2 regions of the Caulobacter sp. GW822-FHT01G02 genome follow, and region 2 is predicted to be linked to the other one. Evidence: riboswitches for the same ligand, from Rfam matches in the RefSeq annotation. Region 2 holds a riboswitch; the other holds the start of a gene.
The links. A riboswitch is a leader RNA that binds a small molecule or an ion and turns the genes downstream of it on or off. The one in region 2 is predicted to bind glycine.
Positions count from the first base shown of each region.

Region 1: linked by a shared signal. The riboswitch ahead of AC1RNC_RS25075 (TonB-dependent receptor domain-containing protein) and the one ahead of AC1RNC_RS21030 (TonB-dependent receptor) in region 2 are both predicted to bind glycine.

Region 1 is NZ_JBXAON010000012.1:58,097-72,590, reverse strand. It holds gene AC1RNC_RS25090 (sensor histidine kinase) at 1-78, opposite strand, end outside; gene AC1RNC_RS25085 (response regulator transcription factor) at 75-743, opposite strand; gene AC1RNC_RS25080 (ABC transporter substrate-binding protein) at 832-1,866, shown strand; glycine riboswitch at 2,132-2,220, shown strand; glycine riboswitch at 2,224-2,315, shown strand; gene AC1RNC_RS25075 (TonB-dependent receptor domain-containing protein) at 2,446-5,160, shown strand; gene AC1RNC_RS25070 (S9 family peptidase) at 5,245-7,197, shown strand; gene AC1RNC_RS25065 (amidohydrolase family protein) at 7,250-8,230, shown strand; gene AC1RNC_RS25060 (MBL fold metallo-hydrolase) at 8,730-9,692, opposite strand; gene AC1RNC_RS25055 (hypothetical protein) at 10,004-11,056, shown strand; gene AC1RNC_RS25050 (TonB-dependent receptor) at 11,266-14,494, shown strand, end outside.
Region 2 is NZ_JBXAON010000007.1:286,298-300,791, forward strand. It holds gene AC1RNC_RS21015 (murein hydrolase activator EnvC family protein) at 1-21, shown strand, start outside; gene AC1RNC_RS21020 (S41 family peptidase) at 136-1,527, shown strand; gene AC1RNC_RS21025 (dipeptidase) at 1,594-2,814, opposite strand; gene AC1RNC_RS21030 (TonB-dependent receptor) at 2,872-5,262, opposite strand; glycine riboswitch at 5,546-5,660, opposite strand; gene AC1RNC_RS21035 (divergent polysaccharide deacetylase family protein) at 5,952-7,133, shown strand; gene AC1RNC_RS21040 (RNA pyrophosphohydrolase) at 7,156-7,644, shown strand; gene AC1RNC_RS21045 (alpha/beta hydrolase) at 7,668-9,077, shown strand; gene AC1RNC_RS21050 (alpha/beta fold hydrolase) at 9,135-9,884, shown strand; gene sugE (quaternary ammonium compound efflux SMR transporter SugE) at 9,881-10,204, opposite strand; gene AC1RNC_RS21060 (hypothetical protein) at 10,337-11,083, opposite strand; gene AC1RNC_RS21065 (ATP synthase F1 subunit epsilon) at 11,252-11,512, opposite strand; gene AC1RNC_RS21070 (hypothetical protein) at 11,512-11,763, opposite strand; gene atpD (F0F1 ATP synthase subunit beta) at 11,763-13,382, opposite strand; gene AC1RNC_RS21080 (F0F1 ATP synthase subunit gamma) at 13,430-14,308, opposite strand; gene AC1RNC_RS21085 (pseudaminic acid biosynthesis-associated methylase) at 14,316-14,494, opposite strand, start outside.

The sequences.
Region 1 (14,494 bases), on a different contig from region 2:
GGCCAGGGGGACGACCTGCGCCAGCAGCAGGCGGCCGACCAGGCTGGGGCGGCCGCCCTTCCAAGGCTTGGCCTTCATGGGTCGATCCGGTAGCCCACGCCCCGCAGCGTACTCAGGCGCGGGCCGTCCGGCGCCAGCTTGCGTCGCAGTCGACCGACATGGACGTCCAGGGCGTTGGGCGAGGGGGCCTGTTCGTCGGGGAACACGTCGGCGGCCAGGCGGTCGCGCTCGACGACCCGGCCGGGACGCGCGGCCAGGGCCTTCAGCACGGCCCATTCGCGCGGGCGCAGGTCCAGCCGCCGCTCGCCGATCCAGGCCGCGCCAGCTTCCCAGTCGCAGACCAGGGCGCCGACATGGGCCGTCCGGGTGGCGTAGCCGCCCTTGCGCCGCGCCACCGCCCGCACCCGGGCCACCAGCTCGAACGGGTCGAACGGCTTGAGCACATAGTCGTCCGCGCCCATGTCCAGGCCGGCGATGCGATCGCGCACCGCGTCGCGCGCGGTCAACATGACGATCGGAGTCAGCACGCCCTCGCGGCGCAGCCGGCCCAGGATCTCGAAGCCGTCGATGTCGGGCAGGCCGATGTCCAGGACGACGGCGTCGAAGTCGGCCCCATGCGCCAGGGCCAGGGCCAGGGCGGCCTCGCCGGTTTCGGCGCAGACGGGCTCGTGACCTTCGCTCTCCAGCGTCGCGGTCAGGGAGCGACGCAGAGGCGGATCATCCTCGACAACCAGTATCTTCATCGGGGATGTAGGAACCGAACACGCAGGGGAGGTCATCATCCGACGCCGATTGCCTCATCAGGTCAAGAGACGCGGGCCCGTGGCGATCATGGCGGCGCTGGCCTTGACGGCGGCCCTGGCCGGCTGCGCGCCGAAGTCGATCGGACAGGCGACCAGCGGCTGGGATATTCGCGCCGCCGAGCGCGAGGGCGAGCTCGTCGTCTATCTCAACACCGATGTCCACCAGGTGATCGGCGAGGGCTTCCGCGAGCGCTTTCCCAAGATCAAGGTCCGCTTCGTCGAGTTGGCCGCCAAACCGATGCAGGCGCGCCTTATCGCCGAGACGGACGCGGGCGCGCCGGTCGCCGATGTGGCCTGGAGTTCGTCGATGGACATCCAGGTCAAGCTGATCAACGACGGCTACGCCCAGACCTATCGCAGTCCGGAGGCCAAGGGCCTGCCGGCCTGGGCCGTCTGGCGCGACCAGGGCTTCGGCGTGACGGCCGAGCCGATCGTCTTCGCCTACAACAGGAAGGCGCTGAAGGAGTCGGAGGTGCCGCGCAGCCACGCCGCTTTGCTGGCGGCCCTGCGCGCCGACCCCGAACGCTGGCGCGGCAAGATCGCCATGTACGATCCCGAAAAGAGCGGGGTCGGGTTCATGTACCTGTCGAGCGACCTGCAGGCCTATCCGGACGCCTGGCCCTTGTACGACGCCTTGGCCAAATCGGAGCCGGGCCTGTTCGTCCCGGGCGCGCCGCTGCTGACCAGCCTGTCGGGCGCGCACGATCTGGCCTACGACATGAACGGCTTCTACGCCGACTGGTGGGCGCGCCATCGCAACGCCGACATCGGCTATGTCGTGCCCAGCGACTATCACCTGTCGCTCTCGCGCGTGGCCTTCATCACCCGTTCGGCGCCGCATCCGAAGGCGGCCCGGGTGTTTCTGGACTATCTGATGTCGGACGAGGGGCAGAGGCGACTGGCCCAGGCCAGGCTGACGCCGATCCGCCCCACCGGCGGCGCGCCGGCGCTGGGCGCGGCCGGCCGGCCGATCCGTGTCGGTCCCGCCCTACTGGCCAATTTCGACCAGGGGCGGCGCGCTGAATTGCTGGCGCGCTGGAAAGCCGCGTCCGCCGATCGCTGATGCTGCTTAAATATAGTCCAGAGTTCGCCTAAAAAATAATCACATCCGGCCAGGTTCACGAAAGCTTCGCGGTTTTCGCCCCTGGTCCCGATCAGCCCAAGCTGTCACCGACCTGTCACCTTCGCGGATCGCGCGGCGACGGACGAACGCGCGTCGTGCCCACCGGTTGAGCTCAGGGGGATTCCTTTCGTCCTCATCGCGCGCCGGGCAACATTGTACCGGATTTCGACGCTTTGACGCGATGGGGCGAGCCGGTCGTACTGGCCTGGCTCTCGCGGAAGAGATCGGGTCAGCCCGACGCCGAAGGCGCAACCGCCCCGGAAACGCTCAGGCAACAGGGACCGCAGAGCACGAGGACGCTGGAAAGCAGGACCGCTCCACAAGTGAGCGGCCTCGCCGAAGGAGCAAGGGCGCGACCGCGCCTGAATCTCTCAGGCCAAGGGACAGCGGGGGCAGAGGAACCGCCTGGCGGAGTCCGGGAAGGCGCGCGTCTTCCCGAGCGACGCGACCGACGCGACCGAACAAGCGGGCGCGCGGGAGAGAGCGACTGTCGACTGCTGAAACATAGGGGATCTTACTTTGACCATTTCACGCCAAACTCGCCGGGGACTGCTGCTGGGTTGCAGCCTGGTTCCCGCCGTCCTGGCCCTGCACGGCGCCGCCTTCGCTCAGGACGCCGCCCAGGGCTCCGCCAAGACCGACGACACCAGCGTCGGAGAGATCATCGTCACGGCCTCGCGCATCGACCGCGCCGGCTTCGAGGCGCCCACCCCGACGGTGCGGGTCACCGCCCAGGACTTGAGCGTCGGCGCCCGCCCGAACATCGCCGCGGCCCTGAACGACCTGCCGCAGTTCCGCGCCACGACGTCGGCCCAGACCACCGGCACCAACACGGGCGCGGGCAACGCGCCGGTCGACCTGCGCGGCCTCGGCATCAGCCGCACCCTGGTGCTGCTGGATGGCCGCCGCTTCTCGGGCGACAATGACCTGAACCTGATCCCTAGCGTCCTGACCAAGGGCGTCGACGTCGTGACCGGCGGCGCTTCGGCCGCCTGGGGCTCCGGCGCCGTGGCCGGCGTGGTCAACATCAGCATCGACCGCACGTTCACCGGCCTGAAGCTGGGCGTGGAGGCGGGCGAGTCCTCGTACCATGACGCCAAGCAGGTCCGCCTCGAGGCGGCGGCGGGCAAGAGCTTCGCCGACGGCCGCGGCCACTTCGTGATCGGCGGCGAATACATCGACAACGACGGCGTCATCCCGAAGAACAGCCGGCCGAACATCGGCCGCTGGGCCACGGTCTCGAACGGCGCGGGCCGCTTCGTGCTGGCCCCGGACGTCGGCTTCTCGAACGCGGCCTACGGCGGCCTGATCATGTCGGGCGTGCTGAAGGGCCAGGCCTTCAATCCCGACGGCAGCCTGCGCACCTTCAACGCCGGCACGGTGATCGGCACCAACTCGGTCGGCGGCGAAGGCCCTTCGAACGACGACCTCTCGCCCCTCGTCACGCCGCAGAAGCGCTACGCCGCCATGGCCAGCGTCACCTACGACCTGACCGACAAGATCAAGATGACGGCCGAGCTGCGCCGCTCGCGGATGTGGAACAACTACATCTGGTTCGGGGACCACAACCGCGGCAACCTGACGATCAAGTCGGACAACGCCTATCTGCCGACGGCGGTGAAGTCGGCCCTGGCGGCGGCGGGACAGACCTCGTTCACCATGGGCCGCTTCAACACCGAGGCCTATCCGACGATCGACTTCGAGCGCGTTTCGACCCAGGGGACTATCGCGTTCGACGGCGCGTTCGGCGACGGCTGGCGCTGGAGCGCCTACTACAGCCACGGCGAGAACGAGAACAATATCGACACCCCTGGGTTCTTCCTGACCCAGAACTACGCCAACGCCGTCGACTCGGTGATCAGCCCGACCACCGGCCAGCCGATCTGCCGGGTCGCCCTGACCAACGCCTCGACCAACTGCGTGCCGATCAACCTGTTCGGCCAGGGCGCGCCCTCGAAGGCGGCGCTGGATTATGTGACCGGCACGCCCAGCCAGCGCGAGACCAGCAAGCTGGACGTCGGCGGCTTCAGCCTGCGCGGCGAGCCCTTCAGCCTGCCGGCCGGCCCGGTCTCGGTCGCCGTCGGCGCGGAGGCCCGCAAGGAGTCGGTCAATCGCACGGTCGGCGCCCTGGACGCGGCCAAGGCCTTCACCACCTTCAGCTTCTCGGCCATGGCCGGCGACTACAGCGTCAAGGAAGCCTTCGCCGAAGTGCTGGTGCCGGTCGTCCGCGACGTGCCCGTCTTCAACAAGCTGGAAGTCAACGCCGCCGCGCGGGTGTCCGACTACAACACGACCGGCTCGATCTGGTCGTGGAAGCTGGGCGCCACCAACGAGTTCTTCCCGGGCTTCCGGGGGCGGATCACCAAGTCGCGCGATATCCGCTCGGCCAACCTGACCGAACTCTTCACCACCAGCACGACCGGCTACAACACCATCGTCGACCCGAAGACCAATTCCAGCGTCTACGTGCTGACCAATGGCGGCGGCAATGCGAACCTGACGCCTGAAACGGCCAAGACCTTCACGACCGGCTTCGTCTATTCGCCGCCGGCCCTGCCGGGCTTCAACATCTCGGTCGACTATTTCGACATCGACATCGACAACGTGATCACCACGGTCTCGGCGCAGGACATCGTCACGCGTTGCGCCAACGGCAATGCCGACATGTGTTCGCGGGTCACCCGCGACGCCACCGGCGGGATCTCGCGGATCGTCTCTACCTATGTCAACCTGGCCAACTACAAGACCGACGGCGTCGACGCCGAGATCTCGTACGCGACCAATCTCGACCGCCTGATCCCCGACGCGCCCGGCCGCATCCGCGCCCGCTGGCTGATGACCTGGGTCAACAGCCTGACCACCAACGACGGCGTCAGCAAGATCGAGTACGTCAAGTCGCAAGGCTATTCGTTCGGCCTGGGCACGCCCAAGAGCCGGATGACCGCGGCGCTCGACTGGTCGGGCAAGGTGTTCAGCGCCAACCTGCGGGCGCGCTACATCTCGCCGGGCACGTACAACCGAACGGTCGACCTCGTGAACGGCCACATCAAGGCCTACACCTATGTCGACCTGGGCGTTCAGGCGAAGCTGCCCGAGGTCATGGGCCATGAGGTCGAGCTCTACGCCAACGCGACCAATCTCTTCGACAAGGACCCGCCCGTCTCGTCGCTGTACTCGCCCTACTACGACGTGATCGGTCGCTATGTGACCGTCGGCGCGCGGATGCGTTTCTAAGCCCGCCCGACATCGCGCCGCCGGTTGCTTCCCCTAGCTCCCCCCGCCGGCGGCGCTCCCCCTTTCTTCAGAGGCATTCTCCAGATGATCTCTCGTCAAGCCTTGGCGCTGGCCCTTTTGGCCGCCGCCGTCGCGACTCCGCTGGCCACGCCTTTGGCGGCCCAGACCGTCGCGCCGCCCGCCGCCATCGTCGTCGACGGCGCGCCGGCCATTCCGCAAGAGCTGGTCGCGGCCGCCGCGCCGTATCTGCAGGCGCGCCACGCCAACTTCCTGGGCTGGAACACCGCCGACCGCTCGATGCTGATCAAGACCCGCTTCGGCGGTTCCGATCAGGTCCACGTCGTGGCCAAGCCCGAGGGCGACCGCCGCCAGATCAGCTTCGAGAACGAGCCGATCCTGGCCGCGGCCCTGTCGCCCAAGGGCGGGACGCTGGTGATCCAGAAGGACAAGGGCGGCGACGAGTTCTATCAGCTCTACGTGCTGGAGGCCGGCCGTCCGCGCCTGATCACCGACGGCAAGAGCCGCAACTGGTTCGGCGCCTGGTCGCCGGAGGGCAAGCTCGTCGGCTACGCCTCGTCGCGCCGCAACGGCGCGGACATGGACCTCTATGTCGTCGACCCGAAGGACCCCAAGACCGACCGCCTGGTCGCCCAGGTCACCGGCGGCGGCTGGAACGTCGCCGACTTCTCGGCGGACGGCGCCAAGGCGCTGGTGCTGAACCGCATGTCGGTCAACGAGGCCATGGTCTACGAACTGGACCTGGCCAGCGGCAAGATGAAGCCCCTGACCGATCCCAAGGCCAAGGTCTCGTACGTCGATCCGAAATACGCCCACGACGGCTCGGTCTGGCTGACCTCGAACAAGGGCTCCGACTTCCAGCGCCTCGGCAAGCTGGACGGCAAGGGCGGCTTCGTCCCGGTCTCCAAGGAGCCGCGCTGGGACGTCAGCGACTTCGCCGTCTCGCCCGATGGTTCGTTCGCGGTCTACGCCATCAACGAGGCCGGCGTGTCGCGCGTGCGGGTGCTGGACCTGGCCACCGGCGCGGTGCGCCCGGTGACGGGCCTGCCGGCCGGCGTGATCCCCTACAGCATCGGCGCGGCGATCGACATCGCGCCGTGGGGCGAGATCGGTCTCAGCATGGCCTCGGCGAAGGTGCCGGGCGACGCCTTCTCGATCGATCCCAAGACCCTGGCCGTCACCCAGTGGACCCACAGCGAGACCGGCGGCCTGGACCCCAGCCTGAACGTCGAGCCCAAGCTGGTCGAAGTCGCCAGCTTCGACGGCGAGAAGGTCTCGGGCTTCCTCTATCAGCCCGACCCGGCCAAGTTCCCCGGCAAGCGCCCGCTGATCGTCGACATCCACGGCGGTCCGGAAGGCCAGACCCGGCCCGACTTCCTGGGTGGGAACAACTATCTGCTGAACGAACTGGGCATCGCGCTGTTCTTCCCGAACGTACGCGGCTCCACTGGCTATGGCGCGCGGTTCGTCAATCTCGACAACGGCCCGTTCAAGCGCGAGGACTCGGTGAAGGACATCGGCGCCTTCCTCGATACGCTGGAGAAGAACCCGGCCCTGGACGCCAGCCGCTTCGCCGTCAACGGCGTCTCGTACGGCGGCTACATGTGCTACGCCTCGGCCACGCACTACAGCCCGCGCCTCAAGGGCGCCAACTGCTACGTGGCGATTTCCAACTTCGTCACCTTCCTGGAGAACACCCAGGCCTATCGCCGCGACCTGCGCCGGGTTGAGTACGGCGACGAGCGCGATCCCAAGCAGCGCGAGCAGTTGATGAAGATCTCGCCGCTGACCAGCGTCGACAAGATCACCACGCCGCTGCTGGTGGCCACGGGCGGGACCGACCCGCGCGTGCCGCCGACCGAGGCCGACCAGATGATCAAGGCCGTCCGCGCCAACGGCGGTTCGGTCTGGCACATCCTGGCCAAGAACGAGGGTCACGTTTTCCGCAAGAAGGAGAACGACGACTACTATTTCTGGACCAGCATCATGTTCTGGCGAAAGACGCTGCTGGGCCAGTAGGGCGGGCGAGGGCGCGGGACCGAGGTTCCGCGCCTTTTCCCTGGAAGGATTGATGACCTTGTCGAGCCTTTTGCGTTGCGCGACCGCCTTGGCGCTGTTGCTTTCGAGTGGCCGGGCTTGGGCGGGGCCGGCGATCGACCACCACATGCACGTCCATTCGCCGGCGATCCTCGAGATCCTCCCGGCCTATTGCGCCAGCCCCAAGCGCAAGAGTCCGTGCGACCCGCGCTTCACCGCGCCGCTGACCGCCGCCGACGCCCTGAAGGCGATGGACGGCGCGGGGATCAAGAAGGGCTGGCTGATGTCGACGGCCTATCTGGCCGAGAGCCCGCTGGGCCCGCCCCAGCCGGACGCCGCCCGGGTGGTGCGCGAGGCCAATGACTTCACGGTCGCCCTCGCGCGGAGCCGGCCCGATCGTTTCGCCGCCTTCGTCAGCGTCAATCCGACGGCCCCCGACGCCCTGGCGGAGATCGCCCGCTGGAAGGGCGACCACGCGGTGACGGGGCTGAAGCTGCACCTGACCAATTCCGGCGTGGACCTGCGCGATCCGGCCCAGATCGCCAAGCTGGCGGCGGTCTTCCGCGCCGCGGCCGCCAACGGCTGGACGATCATGATCCACATGCGCACCGGCGAGGCCGACTATGGCGCGCGGGACGTCGAAGCCTTCATCGACCAGGTCCTGCCGGCCGCCGGCGGCCAGCCCGTCGTCATCGCCCACGCGGCGGGTTGGGGCGGGATCGACGCGGCGACGCTGGACGCCCTGGGCGCCTTCGCCAACACATTCGAGAAGGACCCGGGTCGCGTCCGCAACGTCCGCTTCGACTTGGCCCAGGTCTTCAAGGACAATGCGACGCCCGAGGACCGCGCCCGGATGGCCGCCCTGATCCGCCGGATCGGTCCGGATCGTTTCGTCGCCGGGTCTGACTGGCCCTTCGCCGGTGACCTCAAGACCTACTTCGCCACCGCCTATGCGGGGCCAGAACTGTCGCCTGAGGCGTGGGCGAAGACGCTGGCTGGCTCTACGGGCAACTAGGTCGGTGGCTGATGTCGGCCTGAACAGACATGATTTCGGGCCTTGGCTCTTGAAGCGGCCGAACCTCGTTTCTGCGTTCACCCATATCCTCAAGCCCGCGCGGGTCGCCGGCGCTGGTCGTTGATCGATTCGACATTCGCCGCGGGCCATCGGCGGCGATGAGCCTGGCTCCGGCCGGATCGCGGTCGAGCACGTCATACGGCCCGATCCTGTCGTGACGCGCGACGCTCGACTGCCAATCGGTCACTCAGCCCGTGCCTCGCGTTCGCGCAATATGATTGAACGGCAACCTCAGCGGTTTGGTCGCGACTTATTTTCTTCCAGATACGGTCGGAGGGCTCTCAGAAGGAGGCCTGTGAGGGCTTCATGCCTTCGCGGGTTTTGAGAGATCCAATCACCTGGCCCGGCTTGCGCCGGGCCTTTTTCGCGAGGCGGGTGAACGCCTGACGGGCGAGGGCCTCGGACAGATGGTCGACGCGAAGGCTGCGTGATCCGGCGGCTAAAGAGCGTATTTGCGCCCTTCCTCCGCGATCATGAAGTTGAAGAAGCCGATCTTTTCGAGTTGCCGCTCTACCAACGTACGGCTCGATCGCGCCGCTCCCGAAGGCTTTATGTGGGTGACGAGTATCGGCAACGCCCGCATGCGAGCGTCGTCCTGCGTCATGCCGCGCAACGTCTCAAGCTCGGTGTTCAGCCACATCGGGGTCAGGTGCCCGTAGAGCCGGGCGGCTGGAACCGGGTCGGGGTACGAGACCTCGATCAGCATTCCCCGCAGCCGCCCCTGCCGCACCAACGGGGCCACGGCGCGCCAAAGATCTTCCAGGTTCGTCGAGTGTTCGACCGCGTCGGGACCCGTGTCGCCCAGGCAGAGGAAGGCGTCCGGTCCGCTCCGGAGCAAGAACGCGGTCGACGTCACCCCTCCGTGTGACAGCGGGTAGGCCGTGACGGTCATGCCCGTTCCAGCGATCGGCGTGGGCGTCCCGCCACGTTCCAGGTCCTTGTAGTGATATTTGCCGATGTGTGGCGGGGGGCCGCGGTCGCCCATGTTGGGCCATGCGACCCAGTTGAAATAGTGATCCGCGAGCGCCTGGTTCACCTGCGGCAGGCCCATGATGTCCTTCTTGGTGTCGTCTGGAGACGCCAGCACAAGACCCGCGACATGGTCGAGGTGGGCGTGTGTGATCAGATAGGCGGCGATGGAGTCCATCACCTGTCCGCGCGAGTCCGCCCCTGGGTAGCGGCCCTTGCGCACGGCCCGATCCAGGCCCGAAGCAAGCGTGCCCGCGTCGCACATCACGCCCGACCGGTTCCCATGGGCGACGATATGGTAGGCGCTCGTCGGCTCTTCCACGCCGCCGTTGACGCCTAGCGCGACGACCTCGAAGGCGGACGGCGGCGGCGCGGCCGCCGAGAGCAGGAGAAGCGCCGGAAGAAGCGCTCGTGGAAAACCTCGACCTTGCATGACGCCCAGTCTCGAAAAGATCTGAAGCATGTCGCGCCGGGAGCGGGATGGCCAGGCGTATGGGGCTTGGCGGCGTCGCCGCCGGCGAGCGGCCTCCTGGCGCTGCCCTAAGCAGCAGGGCGGGCGCAGGGTTGCCCGGTCCGGCGTCACATGAAGTAAGAATTTATTTCCACTCTCCCGCTCGCTTGACCGGCGCGCGCCCGACGCCATTGCATCCGACCAGAACAAGGGTTTCAGCGTCCCCGGCGATCCGCCGCGGCGCCGGGGTCTTCGCGTAGCGTTACAGGGCCGAGTTGGGGGAATTTGCGATCATGTTGAACTTGTCCGCCTGGACACGCCGATCCCTTTTGGCCGCGGCCTTCGCGGGGGTGACGGCGACGTCGGCCCTGGCGCAGGCGCCGGTTTCGCCGCCCGCCGCGTCCGCGGTCACCGCGCCCATCCCGATCCGGGTCGTCGTCGTCACGGCCTATGCGCTGGAAGACAAGGCCTGGATGGCCAAGGCGCCCCAGACTCTGGACTTCCCCAACGGCGTCGCGCCGCTGGGTTACGATCCGGCGAAGGGCGTCCTGATCGTCCGCACCGGCGTGGGCACCAACCATGCGGCCATCACCACCTTCGCCCTGGCGACCGATCCGCGCTTCGACCTTTCCAAGGCTTACTGGGTGATCGCGGCCATCGCCGGGGTCAATCCGAACGAGGCCTCGCCCGGGTCGGCGGCGTGGATCGGCAACGTCATCGACGTCGATTTCGGCAAGTGGGTCGATCCGCGCGAGGCCCCGCCGGAATGGACGGGCGGCTATCCGCCGTTCGAGCCGCCGCGCGCCGACCGCCCCAGCAGCGTCTACTATCCGCTCAACGTCGGCCTGCGTGACTGGGCCTATGGGCTGACGAAGGGCATTCAGCTTCCCGACACCGACGCGCTGAAGACGGCGCGGGCGCGCTTCTCCAGCTATCCAAACGGCTCCAAGCCGCCCTTCGTGCTGACTGGCGACGAAATCTCCGGCCAGGCTTACTGGCACGGCGAAATGCTGACCAAGCGCTACGCCAAGCTCGCCACCGACTTCAGTGGCGGCAAGAGCCGGTTCGTGATGACCGCCATGGAGGACACCGGCGTCGCCAACGCGCTGCGGCGGCTCACCGTGGTCGGCAAGGCCGACTACGATCGGCTGGTCGTTCTGCGCACCGCCAGTAACTACTCGCAGCAGGCTCCGGGCGAGAGCCCGGTCGACAGCATGAACCGGCCATATGCCGGGGTCGGCGACGCCGCCGCCTACGCCGCCCTCGTGGTGGCCGGCAAGGTCGTCGACGAGCTCTCGGGCAACTGGGCCGTCTATCGCGACAAGATTCCCGGCGACGGGAAGTAACGACCTGAAACGGCGGATCGGCCCTGGCGGTCGGTCCAGCCGCGAGGACGCGTCAAGTGTCCCGACCGTTGGGGGAAACACCGCAAACTCCGCTTCACGGTTCGCCGCGCGCATTGGCGCGTAGGCGCGGCCATAGGCGCGGCGGGCGTAACGACTTCAGTTCGGTGTGGCTCGGGGGGACCGTGGCCCACCATCTCAAGGGGACCCAAATGCGACATCTTTATGCCGCGAGCGCCATCGCGCTCGCCTTGGCGGCCACCGGAACGACGGTCGTCGCCCAGGAGACGACCTCCTCGATCCGGGGCTCGGTGACCGCCGGCGGCGCGGCCGCCGTCAACGCCAGCGTCAGCGCCGTGCACGAGCCCTCGGGCACGACCGCGAACGCCACCACCAACAGCGCCGGCGCCTTCAACCTGACCGGCCTGCGTCCAGGCGGCCCCTACACCGTGACGGTGACCGCGCCGGGCTTCCCGCCGGTGACCTCGCAGAATCTCTTCCTGAGCGTCGGTCAGCCTTATGTCCTGCCGATCGCCGTGGGCGACACGCAGGTCGACGCCCTGGTGGTGACCGCCACGCGGGCGGAAAAGAGCGGCCCGCTGGTCACGGTGTTCGATCGCGACAGCATCGCCAGCGTAGCCTCGGTGTCTCGCGATATCCGCGACATCGCCCGTCGCGATCCGTTCGCTTCGTTCAACCCCAGCACCCGCGGCGTTTCGATCGCGGGCCAGAACGGCCGGACCAACCGCTTCTCGGTCGACGGCGTGCGCTTCTCGGACAACTTCGGCCTGAACCAGGGCGGCCTGCCCAGCGCGCGCGGCCCCATCCCCTTGGACGCGATCGAGCAGCTGTCGGTCAAGATCGCGCCCTATGACATCTCCGAAGGGGATTTCCAGGGCGGCTCGATCAACGTCGTTCTGCGCTCGGGGGGCAACAAGTTCACCGGCGCCGCCGGCTATACCTATTCGGACGACAGCCTGATGGGCACGAAGTCCAAGGGCAGCAGCTTCTCGCAGGAGATGACCTCCAAGACGCGCAACGCCTTCATCTCGGGGCCGATCATCAAGGACAAGCTGTTCTTCGCGTTCGCCTACGAGAAGCTCGATGAGACCGTCCCGTCGGTCTTCGGCCCGCCCGGTTCGGGCAACGCCATTCCGAACCTGACCCAGGCCCAGGTCGATCAGGTCACCTCGATCGCCAAGTCGGTCTACGGCTACGACACGCTCGGCGTGCTCACCAGCCGTCCTGAAAAGGACAAGAAATGGACGCTGAAGCTCGACTGGAACATCAGCGACAACCAGCGCCTGTCCTATTCGACCATCCAGAACAAGGGTGAGACGGTCGCGCTGAGCGGCGGCACCTCGTCGATCACCTCGCCGGGCCTGGGCCTGGGCTCCTACGCCACCCATGAGCCGGAAAAGGTCGAGACCCACGTCCTGCAGCTGAACTCCCGCTGGACCAACGCCTTCAGCACGGAGGTGCGGGTCAACTACCGCGACTCGATGAAGGTCCCGATCTCGTTCGGCTCGCCAGGCTATAGCGATATCACCGTCTGCCTCGACCCGGTCGCCGTCGGTTCGCTGAACCAGTGCACCCAGACGGGGACGCCGCGACTGGTCTTCGGCACCGAAGCCTTCAGCCAGGCCGACGTCGTCGGGCAAAAGCAGTACGGCGCCGAATTCGTCGCCCGCTACAATCTCGGCGACCACGCCTTCAAGCTGCACGCGTCCTACAGCCGGCTGAAGATCAGCAACACCTTCGTGGCCAACTCGCTGGGCACCTACTATTTCGACTCCCTGGCGGACTTCCAGGCCCGCCAGGCCGGCCAGCTTTTGTACCAGTACTCGATCACGGGCAAGCTGTCGGACGCCAGCGCCAGCTTCGACTATGATCAGCTGACCTTCGGCGCTCAGGACAGCTGGGACATCACGCCGGAGCTGAACGTCACCGCCGGCGTCCGTTTCGACGGCTACGAGATGAAGGACAAGGCGCCGCTCAAGACGTCGTTCGTCAATCGCTACGGCTTCGCCAACAACGCCAATATCGACGGCAACCTGGTTGTCCAGCCGCGCGTCGGCCTGACCTGGCGGCCGACCGATCGCCTGACGGTGCGCACGGGCGTGGGCCTGTTCAACGGCGGCGCGCCAGACGTCTTCGTCGGCAACAGCTTCTCGAACGCCGGGGTGTTCACCAACACGGTCACGATCGGCCGCGCCGTCGGCGGTACGGGCTGCACCATCCCAGCGACGGTGGCCAACGCCGCGGCGATCTGCGCGGCGGCCCTGAACAATGTCCAGGGCAACAAGATCGACCCGCTGGTGTCCAGCTACCTGCAGACCAACACCTCCGCCCTCGGGGCCTCGCCGACTTCGTTCATCCTGCCGACCTTCAAGCTGCCGGCGCAGTGGAAGACCAACCTGTCGGTCGACTACGTGGCCGATCTGGGCGAGCGACTGGGTGACGGCTGGCGTTTCGGCGCGGACCTGTTCTATGGGCGCGCGGACTCCGCCGCCTACTATACCGACCTGCGCCTGACCAAGGTCGGGACGGCGCCCGACGGTCGCGCGATCTATGCCGACACCTACACCAATACGGCCAACAGCGACCTGGCCATGCTGAGCACCGACAAGGGCAAGTCGGTCATCGCCGTCGCCCGGGCCAGCAAGTCCTTCGACTTCGGCCTGGATACCGGCGTCAGCTATACCTACTCCAACGTGAAGTCGCTGTCGGACATGGGCAGCTACGCCTCGGGCGGTTCGACGGCCAGCGGCACCTATGGCGGCCAGCCGATGGTCGATCCGAACCAGCCGGCGTATGGCCGGTCCAGCTACGAGGTGCGGGACAACTGGAAGTTCAACATCGACTACGCCCACGCCTTCTTCGGCGACTACAAGACCAGCTTCAACCTGTTCGGGGAACTGCGCTCGGGCTCGCCCTACAGCCTGACGATGAACACCACCTTGTCCAACAGCCGCTCGACCCTGTTCGGCACGACCGGCGGCTCCAACCGCTACCTGCTGTATGTGCCGGATGTGTCGAGCATCACCGCCGACTCCAAGGTCAGCTATGCCTCTACGGCGGTCTACGAGGCGTTCCGCGACTTCGTGCGGGCCAACGACCTGAGCCAGGGGGTGATCGGCAAGAACACCGAAAAGTCCCCAGACTACTTCAAGGTCGACCTGCACGTCGAACAGGAGGTGCCCGCGCCGTTCCTCGGCTCGGCTCGGTTCAAGCTGTTCGGCGACGTCGAGAACCTGCTGAACCTGATCAACAGCGACTGGGGCTCCTACCGGACCTACAACCCGCTGACCTCGGTGGTGAACGTCGCCTGCGCCCAGCAGGCCGGCTCGAGCTGCAATCAGTATTCCTACACCGCCTTCACCAAGCCGACCCTGCAGCCGAACGCCCAGCTGGGCGTCTGGCGGGTCCGCCTGGGGGCCC
Region 2 (14,494 bases):
CTCAAACAGGAGTCGCGGTAGACGGCTTTTTCAGTAATGGTGGCCGTAATTATACCTCCGGCCTCTGACAGTGGTTGGGTGGGGCTAAATTCGGTTGCGACGCCGCGCGTCGCGTAGGGAGCCTTCCGGGCCTTAATGCGCAAGTACCTGCTCATCGGCGTTTCCGCCTTCGTCCTCGGCGCGGGGGCCATGGCGTATGTCAGTCCCATCGCCCAGGCCAACAACGCGCCTAAGACCAAGACCTACAAGATGCTTGAGCTGTTCGGCGACGTGCTGGGCACGGTCGAGGACCAGTACGTCACCGAGGTCGACGACAAGAAGCTGATCGAAGCGGCCCTGGACGGCATGCTGACCAGCCTCGACCCGCACTCGGGCTATCTGGCGCCCGACGCCTACGAGGACATGCAGGACACCACCCGCGGCGAATACGGCGGTCTCGGCCTGGAAGTGACCAGCGAGGACGGCGTCGTGAAGGTGATCTCGCCGATGGACGGCACTCCGGCCTCCCGCGCCGGCGTCCAGGCCGGTGACTACATCACCGCCGTCAACGGCCAGAGCGTGCTGGGCCTGACCGTCAACGAGGCGGTCAAGCAGATGCGCGGCCAGCCCGGCGAGGCGGTCACCCTGACCATCGCCCGCGACAAGACCGATCCGTTCGACGTCAAGCTGGTCCGCGAGGTGATCAAACCCAAGGCCGCCATCGCCCGCATGGAAGGCGACTATGGCTACGTCCGCCTGCCCGGTTTCAACGAGAAGGCCACCGACGCCCTGGTCGCCTCGATCAATGATCTGAAGGCCAAGAACCCGAAGATGAAGGGCCTGATCCTCGATCTCCGGAACAATCCGGGCGGCCTGCTGGACCAGGCGGTCGGCGTGGCCGACGTGTTCCTGGACGGCGGCGAGGTGGTCAGCCAGCGCGGCCGCGATCCGCGCAACATCCAGCGCTACAACGCCCGCCCGGGCGACCTGCTGAACGGCATGAAGATGGTCGTGCTGATCAATCAGGGCTCGGCCTCGGCCGCTGAGATCGTCGCCGGCGCCCTGCAGGACCGTCACCGCGCTGAACTGGTCGGCCTGACCAGCTTCGGCAAGGGTTCGGTGCAGACGGTGATCCCGCTGCGCGGCGGGGCCGACGGCGCCCTGAAGCTGACCACGGCCAAGTACTTCACGCCGTCGGGCCGCTCGATCCAGAAGACCGGCATCGCCCCGGACCTCGAGGTCGCCCAGACCCGTGACCAGGCCCAGGACATCGCCAACCGCGTCTGGTTCAGCGAGGCCAGCTTCAAGAACGCGCTGAACGCCGACGAGGGCAAGAGCCGCGTGGGCGTCCACACCCCGGCCGAAGCCCCGCCGACCGCCTTCGACGACAAGAAGGGCGACTTCCAGCTGCAGCGCGCCATCGCCGTGCTGAACGCCGGCGGCGTCGCCAATACGCCGAAGCTGCCCAAGCCGGCGGCCAAGGTCGCCGAGGTCACCGCCAAGGCGGCCGCCGCGGCGAGCGGCAAGCCGGTCAGCGAGAACAAATAGGGCTTCGCCTGCCTCGATCCGATCAGCGCCGCTCCGGGCAACCGGGGCGGCGCTTTTCGTTCGACCTTAAGCCGCCTTGGCCGCCTCGGCCGCGCGCAGCAGGCGCAGGACGTTGCCGCCCCAGATCTTGGCCAAGTCGTCGCGGGTGTAGCCCTCGGCCAGCAGGCGCTCGCTGATCTTCCAGTAGTCCGAGGCGTCGTTCAGACCGGTCACCCCGCCGCCGCCGTCGAAGTCGATGCCGATCCCGACGTGGTCGACGCCGGCCACCTTCAGCGCGTGGTTCAGGTGGTTCATGAAGTCCTCGAAGGTCGCCTTCGGAACGGGGTACTTGGCGTCGATCGCCTTCATCTCGGCCATGAAGCCCGCGCGTTCGGCCTCGGTCATCTTGGCCCGCGCGCCCGCCTTGGCCCGCAGCGCCGCCATGGCCGCGTCGCGCTCGGCGTTCTTGGGCGTCTCGATCAGATAGCTGGAATAGGCGTCGACCTGGATGACGCCGCCGCTGGCCGCCAGGGCCTTGATGCGGGCGTCGTCGACATTGCGCGGATGGTTGAACACCGCCTTGCAGCCCGAGTGGGTCAGGATCACCGGCGTCTTGGACAGGGTGATCAGCTGGTCCAGCACCTCGTCGGACGAGTGCGAGCCGTCCAGCACCACGCCCAGGCGGTTGGCCTCGGCGACGAACTGTTTGCCCAGCGGCGACAGGCCATGCCACTCGGGCGTGTCCGTCGAGCTGTCGGCCATGTCGTTGTTCTTGAAGTGGGCCAGGCCCGAGATCCGCACGCCCAGCGCGTAGAAGGTCGACAGCAGGGTGACGTCGCCATCCATCGGATAGCTGTTCTCGACGCTGACGAAGACCACGCGCTTGCCCTGGGCGGCGATGCGCTCGGCGTCGTCGGCCTTCAGGGCCAGGGCGAACTTGTCGCCGTGCTTGGCGACCATTTCGTGGATCTCGACGCCGCGGATGATCGCCGCGTCGCGGGCGGCGCGCGTGGCCTCGGGCGTGCGTGGCCCCTGGTTGGTGAAGATGGCGAAGAAGCCGCCGTCCAGCCCGCCCTCGACCATGCGCGGATAGTCGATCTGCGAGCCGTCCTTGTCGGCCGAATGGCGATCGAGAATGTCCCAGCCCGGCCGGCCGAAATTGGCGGGGGTGTCCAGGTGGGTGTCGAGGGTCAGCAGGCCCTCGTGCAGCTTGCGCGCGGCGGCCGGATCGGCGGCCCAGGCCGTCATGGGCGCGGCGCCGGCGACCAGGGCCAGGGCGGCGGTCGTGGCGAGGAGGAAACGGGTCATGAGTACGCTCGAAAAGGGTCCGGCCGGCCTTTGCAGAGGCCGACCGGAGGGCGGGGACTAGAAGTCGGCGGAGATCGTGAACTGGATCGTGCGCGGCGGGGCCGGACGGAAGCTGGCCGGCGTGTTAACCGTGGTGTTGATCGTGCCCAGATAGTCCTTGTCGAACAGGTTATCGATGTTGACCCGCGCCTTGACCTGGCTGAACGGCCCGGCCGCGAAGCCGTCGCCGATATCGATATAGGCGTTGACGATGGTGTAGCCGCCGACCTTCTCGCTGTTGACGAAGTTGGTGAAGCGGCTCTCCAGGTGGCGGGCCGAGACGTTCATCAGCAGGCCATCGAACGGCTCCAGCGTCACGCCGCCCTGGAACACCCAGTCGGGGAAGTCCGGCACCTTCTTGCCGGCGACGGCCAGGGTGACCGGCGCGGCCGTGGTGCTGGCGCGGTAGTTCAGGACGTCATCCTGGAACTTGGCGTCGTTGTACGAGACGTTGGCGTTGAAATAGGCCTTGCCGGCGAAGATCTCCGGCTTCCACTGGCCGCTGAACTCGACGCCCTTGGCCTTCACCGCCCCGACGTTCTGGTAGAAGGTCTCGGTCGTGCCGCCGCCGCCGGGCACCAGCGAGGCGAAGGCCTGCAGGCGGTTCTTGAACTCGGTCTGGTAGGCCACGATCGAGGCGTTGAACGTCTTGTGGTTGGCGCGGTAGCCCAGCTCCCAGTTGGTCGAGGTCTCGGGATCGGGGCCGGCGACGGTCGGGCTGGCGGCCGAGAAGATGTCGTCGGCGCCGCGCGGCAGGGCCATGTTCTCGGAGTACGAGGCGAAGATCTGGTCGCGGCCGGTCACGCTGTAGACCGCGCCGACCTGGGGCAGGAAGCTGTCCTTCCAGTTGTCCTTCAGGATCGGGTGTCGGCCGTTGATGTAGTCCAACGGATTGCGATAGCCGGCGATCTTGTAGTCGATGTCGGTGGCCTTGAAGCCCAGCTCCAGCTTCAGCTTGGCGTCCAGCAGGGTGACGGTGTCCTTGACGAAGAACTGCTTGGTCTCGCGCAGCGACTTGTAGTCGCGCTGGGCGTGGACCCGCTCGTTGAACAGCGGCTTGCCGTCGGGATTGCCGTTCTCGACGTTGTAGCGGTTCTGGGTGCGGTGATAGTCGTCGTTCTCCAGCCAGAGGCCGGCCTCGATCTTGTTGAAGCCGAGGCGCCAGGCGACCTTGGCGGTGACGCCCTTGCGGATGCCGTCGATGCCGGAGAGGCCGTACTGGATGCCGCGCGGGGCGACGATGCCGGCCACCTTGCCGACCTCGGCGTCATAGCTGGACTTAGAGGTCGAATAGGCCTCGGGCGAGACGCCGTAGCCGCCCTTGTCCTCGTAATAGGCCGTGGTGGTCAGGTCGAAGTTGTCGGTGATCGGCGTGTTCAGCGTCAGGCCGTACAGGTGGTCCTTCCGCTTGTTGACCGCGAACTTGTAGTACTGGGCGTAGTTGGCGTTGGAGTACGGCACCCCCGCCACGGCTTCCGGCAGGCTGCCCGTCGGGATCGACAGCGGCGTACCGAACGGGACCGAGGTCGGCACCGCGCCCAGATAGGCGAAATAGCGCCCCTGGCGGCCGAACACGTCGCCCGCCGTCCCGGCGTACTGAGCCTTGGTGATCGACGGGCTGTCATAGTCGAAATAGTCGTTGTGGACGGTCTGGAAGCTGATGTCGCCGCCGTTGGGCAGGTCGTACTTCAGCTTGCCCTCATAGTGCTTGCGATCGATCGTGCCCGGGCCGCGCCACAGGTCGCCCTTGATCCAAGAACCGCTGACATAGCCCGACAGCGGACCCACCTTGCCCGACTCCAGGCGCAGGAAGGTGCGGCGCAGGTCGTCGCTGCCGAAGGTCTGGCTGATCGCGCCGCCCATCTCCTCCGACGGGGCCTGGGTGAAGTAGTCGACGATGGGTCCCAGCGAGGCATAGCTGGGCAGGGCGACGTCGCCGGCCCCGGCCGAGGCGGTCACCCGCAGCAGGTTCTCGTTGTCGACATAGCGATAGATCGGGCTGCCGCCGAACTGGTCGCTGCGGCCCATCGGGATGCCGTCCAGCAGGAAGCCGATCTGCTGGAAGTTGAAGGCCCGCACCGAGACCGAGTTGCCGAACTCGTACATGCCCAGGGCGTCGTTGGCCTGGACGTTGAAGCCCGGCAGGCTCTCCAGCATCTTCAGGCCGGTGATCCCCGCCGGCGCGGACAACAGAGCCTCGCGGGTGATCGAAACGGTGGCCGTGGCGTGGTCGGTGCCGATGGCGACGCTGGCTTCCGACAGGCGCTTGCCGGTCACCACGACGGTTTCCAGTTCGGCCGCCTTGTCGGCTTCCTGGGCCAGGACCGGCGTGGCGCTTCCCAGAACCGAGGCGGCGAGCAGCAGCGCCCTAAGACGAACGGCGGCGTGTGCAGGTATGCGAGTGGTCATGACTATCCCCGATCATTTTGACCAGGGCAACGTCATCAACGCCTCATCGCAGGTAAACTAAGAATTTCTCGGATCGCATCCACATAATCACAAAGTGGAAACGTTACGCATCCATGTTCGATTTATGAACACTTCGAATATATTCATTTTATATACCTAACAGATATCTCACGAAAGTCGCACACGACGATCGCGTTCATTACGTTTCGCTATATCGATATGGAAATGCCTAGATCTGCATTGGCGCACGCGTGGGTCTGAGCGGGCCGGGACGGCTCGCCTTCGCACCCCCGCTGTCCTTGGGCCTGAGAGATTCAGCGCCCCGTCTCCGATGGACGGGCGGTCGCCTTGCTCCTTCGGCGAGGGCGTTACGCGCCCTGCTTTCCAGCGTTCAACATCTCGCGCGGTCCTTCTGCTTGAGCGTTTCCGGGGCGGTTTCGCCTTCAGCGCCGGGCCGGGGCCCGATCTCTCCCGCGAGAGGACTCCAGGGAAGGAGCCGGGGCCGCGCCCGTCAACCGATCAGACCGCCCGCAACCGCACTCAGCGTTCAACGCCTGCGGCGATTGCAGAAAACGCCAATTTCAGCGGCGCCCGCGTCGCCGCGCCGCGGCCAGAAGGTCATCAGAACGCCATACGGCCATACCTCGTTAACCATATATTCGAAGCTTGCCCGCTAGCCTTAAGAGGTCATGGCCGTATCCTTTTCGCGTAAGCCCGCCTATGCCGCCGCCGCGCCCGCTCCGGGCGGGTCCGGTGACCTGCGCGCCAAGCTGATGGCCGCGGTCAGCAATCCCTTCATCGGCGCCAGCGGCGCGGCCTGCCTGTTCCTGGCCTCGCTGGCGACGCTGGTTCTGATCACCAGCGACCCGCACGCCGGCTCGCCGGTGATTCGCCTGGAGCTGACCAAGATCGGCGCCACCAAGAACGCGCCGGAGGGCTGGCGCGAGGGCTTGGGCGGCGAGGATCCGCACGGGGCCGAACTGGCGCCCGGCCAGTTGGACCTGTCGGCCAATCCCTTCGCCCCGGTGAAGCCCGAAGAGGGCAAGGCGCCGGCCGCCGAGGGCCTGCAGAACCTGCCGCCGATCCAGCAGGGCCCGGGCCTGGCCCAGGCCCCGATCGCCGGCCTGACCGCGCCGGGCCCCGGCGGCGGCCCTCTGCCGATCATCGGCGCCGACGGCCGCACCGCGGCCGAGGCCTATGCTCGCCCCTTCACGCCCAACGGCCGCCCCAAGGTGTCGATGGTCATCGGAGGGCTCGGCCTCAACGCCCAGACCACCCGCGCGGCGATCGAGACCTTGCCGGGCGAGATCACCCTGTCCTTCGCGCCCTATGCCGAGGGCCTGCAGGGCTGGATCGACCTGGCCCGCGCCCATGGCCACGAGGTGCTGCTCGAGACCCCGATGGAGCCGGCCGACTATCCGGCCAACGATCCGGGTCCCTACACCCTGATCGCCGCCAACAGGCCCGAAGACACCGTGCGCAAGCTGGAATGGCTGATGTCGCGCGCCACCGGCTATTTCGGCCTGTCGAACTATCTGGGCGCCCGCTTCGTCGACAACGACCAGGCGATGGCCACCTTCAACGGCGTGCTCAAGTCGCGGGGCCTGGCCTTCGTCGACGACGGCCTGGCCGCCCGCCGCGCCGGCCCGATCCCGCGCGCCTCGGCCGACCGCGTGATCGACGACGAGCTCTCGGCCGGCGCCATCGACACCCAGCTCAAGGCCCTGGAGACCGGCGCCGCCGGTCGCGGACAGGCGCTGGGCTCGGGCTTCGCCTATCCGGTGACGATCAACCAGGTGCGTATCTGGGCCGCCGGCCTGCAGGCGCGCGGCATGCAGCTGGCCCCGGCGTCAGCCCTGGCGCACCGCTAGAACTCGTGGAAAAAGGCTCGGCATGACCGAGCTCGACCATCCCAAGCACCGACCGAACGTCGGCGTCGTCCTGTTCCATCCGGACGGCCGCGTCTGGCTGGGTCGCCGCCACAAACAGCCCCCGCCCTACAACTGGCAGTTCCCGCAAGGCGGTGTCGACGAAGGCGAGGACCTGGAGGCCGCCGCCCGGCGCGAGCTGGCCGAGGAGACCGGCGTCAGCTCCGTCGAACTTCTGGGCCGCACCGAAGGCTGGATCACGTACGACTTTCCGCCCGAGGTGCTGGCCAACGAGAAGCGCTCGCGCGGCTGGCTGGGGCAGAAACAGGTCTGGTTCGCCTATCGCTTCATCGGCGACGAGGCCGAGATCGATCTGGAAGCGGACGCGCACGTCGAGTTCGACGCCTGGAAATGGGGCAGGCTCGACGAAGCACCCGAACTGATCGTACCCTTCAAGCGCGGGGTCTACGAAGCTGTGGTCGCCGCGTTCCAGGAGTTCGCGCGCGGCGGCTGATCTCCCGCGCTGGGGAGTATCGAATGGCGAATACGGTCCTGCTGATTCACGGCTATGGCTGCGCGGGGGACGTCTGGGGTCCCGTCGCCGCGCGGCTGAAGGCCGAAGGCTATCGCGTGGAGGCGCCGACCATCCGATCGGCGGTGCGCACGGTCGAAGGTCCGCGCGCGGGTCTGGTCGGCCTCTCTCTGGCCGACTATGTCGCCGAGATGAGCGCCCTGGCCCAGACCCTGGCCAAGGAGACCGGCAAGAAGCCGCTGGTCTTCGGCCATTCGATGGGCGGGCTGATCGCCCAGAAGGTCGCCGAGGCCGGCCACGCGTCGGCGCTGGTGCTGTTCGCCCCGGCCTCGCCGGCCGATGCGCGCGGCAAGCCCAAGCTCTCTCCGGTCTTCACCTTCCTGAACATGGCCCTCCGATCCAAACCCGAGACCCGGGCGGGCAAGATGTGGAAGACCGGCTTCAAGTTCGGCGTCATGAACGCCGTGCCGGCCGAGCGTCACGACGCGCTCTACGCGACGATGGTCTATGACAGCGGCCAGGCGCTGGCCGACCTGGCCTGGCCGCACAAGGACGTCCACAAGACGGCCTACGTCGACGAAGCCAAGGTGACCGTGCCGATCCTGATCAATGCCGGCGCCCTGGACCGCACCACGCCGCTGGACGACGTCCAGCGCCTCGGCCGCAAGTACCCGCAGGCCGACCTCAAGATCTATCCCAACAACGCCCATTATCTCATAGACGAGCCCAACACGATGAAGATCCTCGACGACGTGATCGCCTGGCTGACGGGCAAGAAGCAAACCCCGGCCGCGACGGCGGCTCCGGCCCCCGCCCCGGCTCCGGCTAAGCCGCCCGAACCCGCGCCGACGCCCGCGCCCGTGAAGGCGGCGGAACCGACCCCGGCTCCGGCTCCAGCTCCGGCGCCCGCGCCGACCCCGGTGGCGGCGGCTCCCGCCCCGGCGGCCGAGAAGCCCGCGCCGAAGAAGGCGGCGGCTCCCAAGGCCGCCGCCAAGCCGAAGGCCGAGGCGAAACCCAAGGCGCCGGCGAAGGCCGCGCCCGCCAAGACCGAGGCCGCGCCGAAGCCGGCCGCGAAGGCTCCAGCCGCCAAGGCTCCGGCCAAGGCCGCCGCCGCGCCGAAGCCCGCCGCCAAGGCCGCTCCGGCCCCGAAGGCCGCTCCGGCCGCCAAGCCCAAGGCCCCCGCCAAGCCGAAGGCCGAGGCCGCTCCGGCTCCCGCCAAGGCCGCCGCGCCGAAGGCCGCTCCGAAGGCCGCGGCCGCGAAACCGGTCGCCGCCAAGGCCGCGCCCAAGGCTGCCGCTCCCAAGGCCGCCGCCGCCCCGAAGGCCGCGGCTCCGAAAGCAGCCGCCGCGCCCAAGGCCGCCGCCAAGGCCCCTGCGACAAAGACGGCCGCCAAAACCTCGCCCAAGGCGAAGTAGAGCGTGTAGGCTGCTCCCCGCCGGCTGCTTCGTCGGCGGGGTTTCTTTAGGGCGTTCATGCGCGCACCCGTGATCATGGTCCACGGCGCCTTCTGCGGCGGCTGGACCTTCGACGCCTTCCGCGCGCCGTTCGAGGCGGCGGGTCATCGCGTGCTGACGCCCGACCTGATCGGTCATGACGGTCAGAGCAGCGCCGCCGGTGTCTCGATGAGCGACTACGCGCGCCAGATCGCGCGCCTTATCGAGACCTGCGAGACGCCGCCGATCGTGGTCGGCCACTCGATGGGCGGCCTGGTCGCCCAGATGGCCGCCAGCCGCGCCAAGGCCGCCAAGCTGATCCTGCTGGCCCCCTCCGCGCCCTGGGGCGTCTCGGGCGCGAGCCTGGAGGAGGCGGTCTCGGCCGTCAGCCTCTACAGCCTCGGCCCCTACTGGCTGCAGGCCATCGCGCCGGACTATGGCGTGGTGCGGCGCTACAGCGTCGACCGCCTGCAGCGCCCCGAGCGAAAGGCGATCTTCGCCCGCATGACGGCCGAGAGCGGCCGGGCCCTCTGGGAAACGCTCAATTGGTGGCTGGACCCGTTCATGACCACCTCGGTCTCGGCGCCGGGCTGTTCCGTGCTGGCGATCGCCGGCGGCCAGGACGTCATCCATCCGCCCGCCACGGTCCGCCAGACAGCCGCGCGCCTGGGCGGCGGCGTCGAGGTGTTCCCCGAGATGAGCCACTGGCTTCCCGGGGAGCCGGGCTGGGAAAAGGTGGCGGAACGGTGCCTGGCGTTTATCGCTGACGAAGGCCGGGCAGCGGCTTAAGCCGTCGGCGAGAACACCTTCAGCCCCAGGATCCCGGCCACGATCAGGCCCAGGCAGACGAGCCGGGCGGCCGTCGCCGGCTCCTTGAACAGCACGATGCCGACAATGGCCGTGCCGACCGCGCCGACGCCGGTCCAGACGGCGTAGGCCGTGCCCAGAGGCAGGGTCTTCACCGCCCAGCCCAGCAGCCCCATGGACAGCACCAGGCTGACCGCCGTCAGCGCGATCGGGATCGGCTTGGTGAAGCCCTCCGTGAACTTCAGGCCCACGGCCCAGCCCACTTCGAAGACGCCGGCGATGAGGAGAATGATCCAGGCCACGACGAGCCCCTTTCCTGAAAAGGTGGGGTCGTCCCCGGACAATCGGCCTTCGCGAAAAGCAAAAGGCGCGGGGGTCGTCCCCCGCGCCTCGCCTAGATAGATCGCGCCGCCCCGAAGGGCAACCAACGGGCCTTAGCGGCTGGTGGTGCTGTAAAGGATCTGGGCGCGTTCGAAGTTCTTGCCGACCGAGGTTTCGTCGGTCTTCTTCAGCCGCATGAACACCAGACCGGCGTGGCCGCCAGCCCAGGCGTCGTCCCACGACACGGTGAAGCGGCGGAAGTCGCTACCGACCGTCTGGTCGTTGCGGATCAGGCGCAGCTGCGGGCTGTTTTCCCAGGTGGCGTAGTCGTGCAGGGCGTTGGCCAGTTCCTGAGCCTGCTCGGGGGTCTGCGCGTAGTCGATGGTGATCGTGCAGACGTTCTTGTTCGAGCCCGGGTTGTCCAGGGTGATGTTGTAGGGCTTCTCGAGCGCGAAGACCCACTGTTCCTTCTTCTTCTTGAAGCCGTAGTCCTTGACCAGCTGCGCGAAGTCGCCGCCGGCGACCGACGGCTTGCAGACCTTGTCCAGCACGTCCATCAGGCGGACCGACAGCGGGTCGGTGGTGCGCGGACCGCGAACCGGAGCGGTATAGGTTTCGGCCGGAGCGGCGCTGGCGGCCGGCGCGGCGACGGGCGGCGCGGCTTGATCAGCCGGAGCGGCGGCGGGAGCGGCCTGATCGGCCGGGGCTGGCGCGGCGGCCGGAGCCGGAGCGGGCGTGGCGGCGGGAGCGGTGGTTTGCTCCTGAGCAACGGCGGCGGTCGAGACCGCACCGAGGGCGATCAGGCTGGCGAGCGCAAGGCGCATAGGCTGGATATCCCCAACAAGACGAGAGGTCGGCATTAAAACCGACGGACGGTCCCTCGCAACCCTTATGGCTACGGATTAAGACCAAGATTGGGCCACAAGTGTAATTTTCTTACGCTTGACACCACGGATGGTCGCCCCACACGCGAAAACGCCCCCGATCACGAGGACCGAGGGCGTTTCAGAACACGTAGAAAACCTGAATCAGGCCGCTTCGACGGCGTGCTCGGCCAGGATCGTCAGGCCTTCCGGACCGACGTCGGCGAAGCCGCCCTGGATGTCGAACACCTTGGTCGTCGCGCCGTCCTTCACGGTCACCTTGCCTTCGCGCAGGGTGGTCATGAACGGGGCGTGGTTAGCCAGGACGCCGAAGTCGCCTTCCGCGCCGGGAGCCTGGACCATGTCCACGTCGCCGGAGAACAGTTCGCGCTCGGGCGCAACCAGGGAAAAATGCAGCTTGGCCATCAGTTGAAGGTCTCCTCGACACCGCCCAGGGCGGCCTCGATGTCTTCGTCGGTCTGGATTTCGGTCCCGCAGAACGGGCAGAAGTGGATCGTGGCCAGCATCAAGCCGGTCTCGCCCTCTTCTTCCCGCTCACCGAGGTTCAGCAGGATCAGGCCGCTGTCATGCTCGATGAGACCGGCGTTGGTGTCCGGAGACACCGCCTCCGCCAGCTCCTCGCAGCAGAAACCGGCCAGTTCCGTGTCTTCGGTCATTAGGCTTCAGCCGCCATCTTTTCGGCCTTGGCCACGGCTTCCTCGATCGGGCCGACCATGTAGAAGGCGCCTTCCGGCAGGTGGTCGTACTCGCCGTCCACGATGCCCTTGAACGAGCGGATCGTGTCCTTCAGCTGGACGAAGGCGCCCGGCGTGTTGGTGAACTGCTCGGCGACGTGGAAGGGCTGGCTCAGGAAGCGCGAGATCTTGCGGGCGCGCGAGACGACCAGCTTGTCCTCTTCCGACAGCTCGTCCATGCCCAGGATGGCGATGATGTCCTTCAGGGCCTTGTACTGCTGCAGCACTTCCTGGACCGAGCGGGCCACGTTGTAGTGCTCTTCGCCGATGACCAGCGGGTCCATGATCCGCGAGGTCGAGTCCAGCGGATCGACGGCCGGGAAGATGGCCTGGGCGGCGATGTCGCGGCTCAGAACGGTGGTGGCGTCCAAGTGGGCGAACGAGGCGGCCGGGGCCGGGTCGGTCAAGTCGTCGGCGGGCACGTAGATGGCCTGGACCGAGGTGATCGAACCCTTGTTCGTCGAGGTGATGCGCTCCTGCAGGTTGCCCATCTCGGTGGCCAGGGTGGGCTGATAGCCCACGGCCGAGGGAATGCGGCCCAGCAGAGCCGACACTTCGGCGCCGGCCTGGGTGAAGCGGAAGATGTTGTCGACGAACAGCAGCACGTCCTTGCCTTCTTCGTCACGGAAGTATTCCGCGATCGACAGGCCGGTCAGGGCGACGCGGGCGCGGGCGCCCGGGGGTTCGTTCATCTGGCCGTAGACCAGGGCGCAGCGCGAGCCTTCGGTCGAGCCGTTGTTGGCCTTCGGGTCGACGTTGACGTTCGACTCGATCATCTCGTGATAGAGGTCGTTGCCTTCGCGGGTGCGCTCACCCACGCCGGCCAGAACCGAGTAACCGCCGTAAGCCTTGGCGATGTTGTTGATCAGTTCCTGCATCGTCACGGTCTTGCCGACGCCGGCGCCGCCGAACAGGCCGATCTTGCCGCCCTTGGTGTAGGGGCACATCAGGTCGATGACCTTGATGCCCGTGACCAGCACTTCAGCGGTGTTGGTCTGCTCGGCGAAGGTCGGGGCGTCACGGTGGATCGTGCGATAGATGTCCGACTGGATCGGACCCTGCTCGTCGATCGGCTCGCCGATGACGTTCATGATGCGGCCCAGGGTGCCCGGACCGACCGGAACGCGGATCGACTCGCCGGTGTCGCGCACGGGCTGGCCGCGAACGAGGCCTTCGGTGGCGTCCATGGCGATAGCGCGGACGGTGTTCTGACCCAGGTGCTGAGCGACTTCGAACACCAGGCGCTGGCCGGTGGCGGTGTTGACGGTCTCGACGGCGTTCAGGATCGCCGGCAGCTCGCCGGTGAACTCGATGTCGACGACGGCGCCGATGATCTGCACCAGGCGGCCGGTCGCGCCGTCCAGGTTGACGGCGGCGGCGGCCTTCGGGGCGGCCGGCTTCCTGGCGGCCGGAGCCTTAGCGGCGGCGGGAGCCTTCGCGACAGCGGCCTTCGGCGCCGCGGCGGCCTTGGGGGCGGCGGGCTTCTTGGCGGCGGCGGCCGGCGTTTCGGTGGCGGGAGCCTTAGTCGGGGTCTTGGCCATGGCTTGCGGTCTTTCGGTCTCTGCGTGCTTGTGTCGTTAGGCTTGGATCAGACGGCTTCGGCGCCGGAGATGATCTCGATCAGCTCCTTGGTGATCTGGGCCTGGCGGGAGCGGTTATATTCGAGGGTGTAGCGCTTGATCATGTCGCCGGCGTTGCGCGTGGCGTTGTCCATGGCGGTCATCTGGCTGGCGTAGAAGCCGGCCATGTTGTCCAGCAGGGCCGACAGGATCTGGACCGTCAGGTTGCGCGGCAGCAGGGTCTCGAGAATGGCCTCTTCCGAGGGCTCGTACTCGTAGACCGCCGAAGCGCCCGTCGCGGGCGCCGCGGCGCCGTCGACCACGGCCGGGATCAGCTGCAGCGCCGTCGGGGTCTGGACGACGACCGACTTGAACTGGCTGTAGAACAGCGTGACCACGTCGATGTCGCCAGCTTCATAGAGGCGCGTGACGACGTCGGCGATCGGCTGGGCGACCGACAGGGTGAACTGGCGATAGGCCGACAGGTCGAAGTTCTCGACCACCTTGTCGCCGTAGGGGCGCTTCAGCTGGGCGCTGACCTTCTTGCCGACGCAGACGATCTTCACGTCCTTGCCCTGGGCGATCAGGCTGTCGATCCGCTGGCGCGCGGCCCGCACGATCGACGACGTGAAGCCGCCGGCCAGGCCGCGATCGGCCGCGGCGACGATGATCAGGTGACGATCATCGCGCCCCGTGCCGGTCAGCAGGGCCGGAGCCCCGTCGCCCGACACGCCGGCGGCCAGATTGGCGATCACCGAAGCCAGGCGCCGGGCGTACGGACGGGCGGCTTCCGCCGCGTCCTGGCTCCGGCGCAGCTTCGCCGCCGCCACCATCTGCATCGCCTTCGTGATCTTCTGCGTCGCCTTGACGCTCGAGATCCGATTGCGCATTTCCTTTAGGCTTGCCATCCGCCTATCAGACCTTCCTAAACAGCCACCAGGTGGTGTCGTCCATCACGGTCGTTCTTCTCCAGAAGAACCCGTAATCAACCAGCACCAGATCCGGGAACAGATCCAAATAGAGCGAGCCGAAATCGTTCTTGAACAGAAGATCCGTCTCGCCTCGGTACGTAATCGTTTCCGCCTTCGGCGAAA